Regions from separate parts of the Cumulibacter soli genome, predicted to be linked through region 1. Evidence: riboswitches for the same ligand, from Rfam matches in the RefSeq annotation. Region 1 holds a riboswitch; the other holds the start of a gene.

Region 1 (4,514 bases):
CAGGCTCGCTCATCACCGATCAGACCTTCGCGGCATACGCATCGATTTCTGCCAGCAGGCGCGTCTTCGTGGCCTCGGGCGCGAACGAGCGCCGCACCGCCGATCGCGCCAACTCGGTCACCCCGGCGCGATCCAGGCCGAGCAAGTCAGCGGCAATCTCGTACTCGCGGTTCAGCGTCGTACCGAACATCGGCGGGTCGTCGCTATTTATCGTCACCGGCACGCCCGCGGCCACGAGTGTCGGTAACGGATGCGCGGCTAGCGAGTCGACGCAGCGGGTGGCCACATTCGAGGTGGGGCATACCTCGAGGGTGATCTCCCGCTCGGCGAGCAACTGCATCAAGGCCGGATCTGTGGCGGCTGCGATACCGTGACCGATCCGTTCGGCGCCCAGATGCTCGATCGCGTCCAGCATCGTCTGCGGCCCGGTTGACTCACCAGCGTGGGGGACGGAGCGAAGCCCGGCCGAACGTGCGGCGTCGAAGTGCGGTTTGAACTGCGGCCGCGGTACGCCGATCTCGGGACCGCCGAGACCGAAGCCGACGAGCGAGGACGGACCGTGATCGAGTGCGACCGCCAGGGTCGTGTCGGCTCCGGGAATCCCGTTCTCACCAGCGATGTCGAAGATCCACTGCAGTTCCAGCCCGAAATCTCGGTGTGCGGCAACCCGAGCGTCCTCGATTGCCTCGACGTACGCCTCGGGCGCGATCCCGCGGATCACCGATGTCTCTGGAGTACAGGTCAACTCCGCATACCGCACCTGCTGCGCCGCCAACGACTGAGCGACGCCGTAGGTCAGCGAGCGAATGTCCTCTGGAGTGCGTATGAGATCGACCACTGAGAGGTACAACTCGATGAAATGGGCGAAGTCGGTGAAGGTGAAGTATTTCGCCAGGGCCTGAGGGTCGGTTGGCACGACTGCGTCCGGATGCCGCGCGGCCAGTTCAGCGACAACCTCCGGGGACGCCGAGCCGACGTGATGTACGTGTAGCTCGGCCTTCGGCAAGTTCGCGATGAACTCCGATAGCGGGTGTTCCTGGGGAACCGTCATGCCCTCTAGTCTGTCGCATGAAGACCGCGAGGTGGCGGAGCCGACGGACTGAGAGTCGGAGAGCTGCCGTGCGACTACTCACGATGACTATGAACTGAGGCTGAAACACGATGTCCATGCCCCCGCAAGGTCCCGGCGGCCGTCCGAACCACGACCCATACGGCACGGGCGGCACCCCGCAGGGGTGGAATCAGCCTCAGGGTGGATGGGACGGCGCGCAGGCGGGTGGACATCCGCAGGATTCCCACCAGCAGGATCCGTACCAGGCTCCGCAGACCGATCCGTACCAGCAGCAATACGACACGTACGCCGCGCAGAACCAGGACTATCAGCAGTCGGGCTACCAGACCGAACAAATGCCGGCGGCGTACGACGCGTCACTCTCGGCCGCGACGATGACCGGCGGATCCTCGCCGGCGGGTCCCGGATGGGAAGAACCTCCGCGCAATAACAACACGTTGCCGTGGATCGTCGGCATCGCGATCATCGTGGTCGGCGCGGTCGTGGCCGTGCTTCTGCTGGTCAATAGCGGCGACGATGATAAGAGCGCCGGCGGTGGTGGCTCCGAACAGTCTCAACCGGCACAGTCCGAGGGGGACCAGGCAGAGGAAGATGCGCAGGACGGATCCGGCGATGGTGCAGACTCCGGTGCCGACGCGGGCACGGATGGCGGCTCCAACGACGGTGGCGCCGGTGATGGCGGCGATACCGGCGGGAGCGGTGGCTCCGATGACTCAGGCATGGACTCGCTACCCGAGGAAGTCCCAGTACCTGCCAGCGTGACTATCAGCAGCGCGACATACTGCTCCGGTTCGACCTGTTCCGGCCTGTTCGAAGCGGACGATCCGGCCGCGGCGTACGACGAGTGGGTGGCCGCGCTCGAAGACGCCGGTTACACGATCTCGTCCAAGGACATCATCGGCTCCGGCGACTCGGCGATCTGGACGATCGAAGCCGAAGGTGCGTACTCGCTGAGCCTCGGTTGGGCCGGAACCGGTTATCTGTTGGTTGAGTAGCAGCCGGTAACCCTCGAGCGCCCGGCGACGACACGGTCGCCGGGCGCTCGGGCTATATTGGTGGGCGCATACGACAGGGGAGCGCCGCAGGGCGCTGAGAGTGCGGACGGACCGCAGACCCTCGAACCTGACCCGGTTAGGACCGGTGGAGGAAGTCGGGACTCAGTCGGAATCGATGCCCCCGTGGCTTCAGTCCGGCTCCCTCGCTGTTGACGGAGGGAACATATGTCGAAGCAACGCGCAGCAGTCGCCGGCTTGGTGGTTATTGCTGGCGCCGCCAGCCTTACCGCATGCGGTGTGGATTCAGGGGCCGGCGATGATGACTCGAAAACCATCACCGTGATGAGCCACGATTCGTGGGGCGCACCGGATGAGCTGATCGAGCAGTTCGAGGAAGAATCCGGATACACCGTGAAGGTGCAGACCGCCGGCGACGCTGGGGAGGTAGCTAACAAACTCATCCTCACCGCGGATTCGCCTACCGCCGACGTGATCTACGGCATCGACAACACATATGGGATGAGGGTCGTCAACGCGAACGTGATTGAGCCCTACGTGGCGAGCACCGCCACCGACGAGGCTAAGGAACTCGCGCTACCCGGCGCCGAGGACCAGCTCACCGCGATCGACTACGGTGACGTCTGCTTGAACGTCGACGATGCCTGGTTTGCCGAACATGACATAGATCCACCGACGTCACTGGACGATTTGATCGATCCGAAGTACAAGGACTTGTTCGTCACTCCCGCCGCGTCGACATCCTCGCCAGGGTTGGCATTCTTGCTGGCCACCATCGCGCAGTACGGCGAGGACGGTTGGCAAGACTACTGGACGAAACTGATGGATAACGGCGCGAAACTCACGAGCGGATGGAGCGACGCCTACTCGGTCGACTTCTCCGGCGGCGAAGGTAAGGGTGCGCGCCCGATCGTGCTGTCGTACGCGTCTTCGCCACCCTTCACCATCCCCGAGGGGGAGAGTGAGCCGACGACCTCGGCTGTGTTGAACACCTGCTTCCGGCAGATCGAGTACGCCGGTGTGATTGCCGGCACTGACAACGCCGAGGGCGCTGAAGCATTCATTGACTTCCTGGCCGATACGCCGTTCCAGGAGTCGATCCCCGACACCATGTTCATGTATCCCGCGAGCGGTGCGGCGCTGCCTGAGTTGTGGGCGGAGCACGCGCCACTGGCCACCGATCCGCTGAGTGTCGATCCGAAGGAGATCGAGGCGAATCGGGATACCTGGCTCAAGGAGTGGGCCGACGTCACCGCAGGTTAGCGCGAAGCAGTCCCGCGGTACACCGAGCCGCGCGAAGGTCGGCGTCCCGACGTGGGTGCTGGTGGCGATCGCGGCGATCCCGATCGCCTTCCTCGCAGTCTTCTTCCTGCTGCCGATCGGCGGCATGCTGCAACGCGGGTTCTTCACTGACGGTGCGCTCGACCTGTCGGCTTTCGGTGACACGCTCAGCAGCCCGCGAATACTGCGGCTGATCTGGCTGACCGTCGCGCAGGCGGCGGTGGCCTCGGTGCTGTCGGTTCTGCTCGGCGTGCCTGTGGCGTACTGCCTGTATCGCCTACGGTTGCCGGGAAGCGGCCTGTTGCGCGCGATCGTCGCGATGCCGTTCGTGCTACCCACCGTTGTGGTCGGCGTCGCGTTCCGCAGCCTGCTCAACGAAGCCGGTCCGCTCGGATTCCTCGGCCTGGACGGCACCTGGATCGCGATCATCCTCGGGCTGATCTTCTTCAATATCTCCCTTGTGGCGCGCACCGTCGGATCCAGCTGGCAGGGACTGGATTCACGCGCCGAGGAATCAGCGGCCGCTCTCGGCGCCTCACCGATGACCGTGTTCCGGACCATCACACTTCCGGCGCTACGTCCGGCGATCGTTTCGTCGGCATCGGTGGTGTTCCTGTTCTGCTCGACCGCGTTCGGCGTCGTACTCACCATGGGTGGGTTGCAGTACGGCACGATCGAAACCGAGATATACCTGCAGACCGCGCACTTCCTTGATCTGAAGACCGCCGCGGTACTGTCCGTGCTTCAACTGGTCGTTGTGCTCGGTCTACTCGCGTTCATTGGCCGCTGGCGTCGCGGCGTCGCGCCAAACCCGACCGTGCGTGTCGTACGGCGACGCCCGCGAAGGAGCGAATGGCCCGTGCTCACGGTGCTGGTCATTGTCCTGGCATTCCTTCTCACGCCGATTCTCGCGCTGGTGGTGCGCTCGTTGCAGCGCGGCGGGCAGTGGACGCTGCAGAACTACGTAGCGCTCGCCGACGAGGACTCGAATCCGGCACTGTTGGCTCCGGTGACGCAGGCGCTACGCGCCTCGTTGATCATTGCAGCGAACGCGACCGTGATCGCTGTCCTACTGGGCGTTCTGGTCGCCTTCGTGCTGTCGCGCGCCAGCGCAACCCGCGGGGGTCGTCGCGCGACCAAGGTCTTCG
Region 2 (4,514 bases), on a different contig from region 1:
GATCGCCCACACCCCGATGTGCTGATGTCCCGGCACAGCGGCGATTGCGAGGCTACACGCGGCTGTACCGGCGATCGCGATCTTGGTCGTTCTGGTGCGACCGATCCGGTCGGCAATACGGCCGAAGATCATCGCGCCGATCGGTCTGCCCAACAGCGTGGCGACGATAACCACCGCGCCGGCCGTGACGCCAGCGTGCGGACCAGCCAGTGTCGCCAACGCAGGTGCGAGGGCCACCACGGGGAGGAAGATGTTGATTTGATCGACGAAGTTGCCGACGACTCCAGCGCGAACGGCGGCGCGTCCGGGCGCGGGGAGACCGGGGACAAGGCTCATCGGGTTACCGAGCCTCGTCGACGTAGACGCTTGCGCCCAGTTCAACAAACTCGCGCGATTTCGCCGCCAACCCGGCTTCGATTGCGGCGCGCTGCTCCTGGGCTGAGCCGTATGCGTCGCGGATGTCTTGGCTGATGCGCATCGAACAGAACTTTGGCCCACACATCGAGCAGAAATGTGCCGTTTTTGCTGGCTCCGCGGGCAATGTTTCGTCGTGGAAGTTGGCCGCGGTCTCTGGGTCGAGGGAGAGCGCGAACTGATCATGCCAGCGGAACTCGAACCGCGCCTTGCTGAGCGCGTCGTCGCGCTCCCTGGCGCGTGGGTGCCCTTTCGCGAGGTCTGCCGCGTGCGCGGCGATCTTGTAGGTGATGACGCCAGTCTTCACGTCGTCCCTGTTCGGCAGCCCAAGGTGCTCCTTCGGCGTGACGTAACACAGCATTGCCGTGCCGTGCTGCGCAATGGTCGCGGCGCCGATCGCGGAGGTGATGTGGTCATAGCCCGGTGCGATGTCGGTGACCAGCGGGCCGAGGGTGTAAAACGGTGCACCGTGGCACCACTCTTGTTCCAGGTCCACGTTCTCCTTGACCAAGTGCAGCGGGACGTGTCCCGGACCTTCGACCATCACCTGAACGTCATACTCCCATGCTCGGGCGGTGAGTTCGCCGAGCGTGCGTAGTTCGGCCAATTGAGCGGGGTCGTTGGCATCGGCAATCGACCCCGGACGCAGACCGTCGCCGAGGGAGAACGCAACGTCATACCGCGCGAAGATCTCGCACAGTTCGTCGAAATGCGTATATAGAAATGATTCCTCGTGATGAGCTAGGCACCATCCGGCCATGATAGAGCCGCCACGAGAGACGATCCCGGTGACGCGGTCGGCGGTGAGTGGCACGTAGGCCAGCCGAACGCCCGCGTGGATGGTCATGTAGTCCACGCCTTGTTCACATTGCTCCAGGACCGTATCGCGGAAAATCTCCCAGGTCAGCGCGCTCTGGTCCCCATCCACCTTTTCCAGGGCTTGGTAGATCGGCACGGTGCCAATCGGAACCGGGCTATTGCGGACAATCCATTCGCGGGTGGTGTGGATGTCATTGCCGGTGGAGAGATCCATGACGGTGTCAGCGCCCCAACGAGTCGCCCAGGTGAGTTTCTCGACTTCCTCATCGATCGAAGAGGTGACGGCCGAATTGCCGATGTTCGCGTTGATCTTGGTCAGGAATGCACGACCAATGATCATGGGTTCGGACTCGGGATGGTTGATATTTGCGGGGATGATTGCGCGACCCGCCGCGATTTCGCTGCGCACCAGCTCTGGATTGCATCCCTCGCGGAACGCCACAAATCGCATCTCGGGGGTGATCTCCCCGCGGCGGGCGTAGTGCATCTGAGTCACCGTGCGCCCTGGTGTCGAACGCATCGGGGTACGGCGCGTACCGCGCCAGGCCTGGGAGGCTTCGCCGCGGCGCACAGCTGCCCGCCCGTCGTCCGCAAGGTTTCGCCCTCGGCCGGCATACGGCTCGACGTCGCCTCGGGCCGCGATCCACGCCCCGCGCACGTCCGACAGGCCGACCCGTGGATCGGAGCCGGGCCCGCTGGTGCGGTAGATCAGCACGTCGTCGTTGGGCGTGCCGTCGGGACTGTCGGCGAGGCTGATGGCAGTCATCGGCACTTGCAAGTCGCCGACGGTGACCGCGCGGTGCTGGGGATGGACTTCGGACTGATGTGGGGTACGCACTTCGGCGCCTCCTCTTCCTTCGCCGGTATGACCCGGACAGGTTCGAACGGTCCGGACGGCGTCAGTCCGATCTCAGCCCGTGCCCGGGCTCCCGTGGGGTGCCTCGATGGTAACCACTGTGGTTAGAGTGCGGACATGGCCCCCGCTGATCACGCACTCAACGCCCCACTGCCCAAGCCGCCGATCGCCTTGTCGATCGCCGGATCCGACCCGTCTGGCGGGGCGGGTATTCAGGCCGACCTCAAGACCTTCAGCGCGCTCGGCGCGTACGGCACCTGTGTGATCACGGCGTTGACGGCGCAGTCGACCCAAGGGGTGCGTCTGGTGCATGAGATCCCGGTCGGAGTGGTGCGTGCGCAACTCGAGACGCTCGTTGCTGATGTGCGCGTGGACGTCGTGAAGATCGGCATGTTGGCATCGGCCTCGATCGCCTCTGTCGTAGGGGATCTGCTCTATGACGGACCGCTCGCGCGGGTGCCGGTGGTGCTTGATCCGGTGATGGTGTCGACGACCGGGTCCAAACTACTTGCCGACGATGCGATCGACGCCGTTCGGGCGTTGGTGCCGCGGGCCGCTGTCATTACGCCGAACATTCCCGAGGCCGGCGTGCTTCTCGATCGACCGATGGCCACTTCCGTTGCAGAGATGGAGAATCAGGCGCTAATGCTCCTTGAGAGCGGCGCATCGCGAGTATTGCTGAAAGGTGGACACCTGGATGCTCCGGAGTGCACGGACATCTGGGCAGATTCGTCGCGAATGGATTCTTCGGGGCTCGCGCGACTGGACGCTGTTCGCATCGAGTCAACCGCAACGCATGGGACAGGCTGCACACTGAGCTCAGCGATCGCCGCATTGCGAGGGCGCCACCCGGAATGGTTGCCAGCGGTCCGTGAGGCGAAGGCGTGGCTGACCGAGGCATTACGACACGGCGAGGATCTGCATGTCGGTTCTGGTTCAGGTCCGGTCCATCACTTCCACGAGCAGCCACGCTGGCACTGAGTCGCTCGCAGTGCAATCGCCCACCGGCCACCATCAAGCTGACTGCCGCTGGCAGTTGGCGCGCATAGCCGACCGCCAACGCGTTACCTGCCAGTCTTTAGGTTATCGAGTAAAGGAAACCGGCGTCTTCCGCAGCGAACCGCACGATAGCGTCACGAAACTCGGCAAACTGTGAGCGGCAGTAGGAGCCGTGGCCGTCACCAAAAAGCACGTCGCACGTGTGCTCCAACTCGTTGAGGTCAACGGTCAGGAAGTCCGCGGCGGCGAGGTTGACGTACTCGCGGCGGACCACACCGAAGTACGGAGCGACACCGCTGGGGCTCCATCGACCCACAGCGTCGCCGGTGAGCAGTATCGCGCCCGGTCGGGGCATCACCGTCACCATGCCTGCAGCGACGCATTCGCACTCGGAGAAAGCTTCTGGATCGAGCACATCGCGAAGCTTCGCATCGGGCTCGTTAGGGCGCGACTCCCTGAAACGCATTGTCGGGTCGGCCAGTGGGGGCTCGATGCTGGTCGCTGTCGTGAAGTACTGATAGAGCATCAGGTGCGCTTTGTCCAAACCCACGCAGTTGTGGGGAGCGTGGGCGGCCTCGCGTTGATCGATGACGCGAGATGCCGAACACGGGTCATTGAGTGCTGCCGCGAAGTCGAGGTCGGTCCGTAGCGGCCAGCCGTAATAGCGAATTCCCATAGCTGACATCCTCGACCCCAGCCACCCCTCGCTCGAGGTTATCCACAGCCCCGAATGTTCCCTGGCGCGGATCTGAGCCCTGGGCATTGAGTCAGGGCGCAACACTGTTGCTAGTAGTTCCGCCATCGAGCGGCTTCCGTGCGCCGAGGCGCGCAGATCGGTCACCCGTCGGTGTCTTGCGTACAAGCGGACTGCTGCTGGCGGCGCGGATTCAGTGTGGATGCCGGCTCAGGTAGTGACCGAGAGGCTAAGGAGGTTGTTGCGCCAGGTGATAGTCCCATCGTCGTTCATGACGGGGCTCCAATGCAGATGGTGTTTGGCGCGGTGGTGGGCACGGCATAGAGCGTGCAGATTCTGCGGAGTGGTTTGTCCGGCAGCGGACTCACCCTCGCGGAACGCGATTACATGGTCGAGGTCGAGCGCATCGGTGGTGCGGGTGCAGCCGGGGAACCGGCATTGGCGATCTCGGTTGATGATCGCGTCGCGAAGGGCCTGACTGGGACGGCGCTTGCTGACTTCGAGCGGCTGCCCGGTGCGCGGTTCGGTGAGGATGCGGCGTAGGTCGGCGTTCTGTAACAGGGCGTGGGCGAGGTCGTCGGAGATCGAGCCGAGACCGCGGACGGTCGCGGGTCGGTACCGCTGCCCGGGCCCGTGCGGTCCGTGACTGTCCGCGATGGCGTCCTGCGACACATCGCAGAGTTCAGGCGTCCCTGCTGTACTTGCACGTGGTTGTCGAGCAAGTGAGGGTCG

What was found. A riboswitch is a leader RNA that binds a small molecule or an ion and turns the genes downstream of it on or off. The one in region 1 is predicted to bind thiamine pyrophosphate.
Region 2: linked by a shared signal. The riboswitch ahead of thiC (phosphomethylpyrimidine synthase ThiC) and the one ahead of E1H16_RS17195 (thiamine ABC transporter substrate-binding protein) in region 1 are both predicted to bind thiamine pyrophosphate.

The regions. Positions count from the first base shown of each region.
Region 1 is NZ_SMSG01000009.1:56,300-60,813, reverse strand. It holds gene E1H16_RS17205 (adenosine deaminase) at 20-1,051, opposite strand; gene E1H16_RS17200 (hypothetical protein) at 1,162-2,067, shown strand; TPP riboswitch at 2,133-2,238, shown strand; gene E1H16_RS17195 (thiamine ABC transporter substrate-binding protein) at 2,293-3,348, shown strand; gene E1H16_RS17190 (ABC transporter permease) at 3,410-4,514, shown strand, end outside.
Region 2 is NZ_SMSG01000003.1:123,004-127,517, forward strand. It holds gene E1H16_RS07350 (MFS transporter) at 1-336, opposite strand, end outside; gene thiC (phosphomethylpyrimidine synthase ThiC) at 341-2,071, opposite strand; TPP riboswitch at 2,069-2,176, opposite strand; gene thiD (bifunctional hydroxymethylpyrimidine kinase/phosphomethylpyrimidine kinase) at 2,207-3,070, shown strand; gene E1H16_RS07365 (hypothetical protein) at 3,168-3,764, opposite strand; gene E1H16_RS07370 (HNH endonuclease signature motif containing protein) at 3,993-4,514, opposite strand, start outside.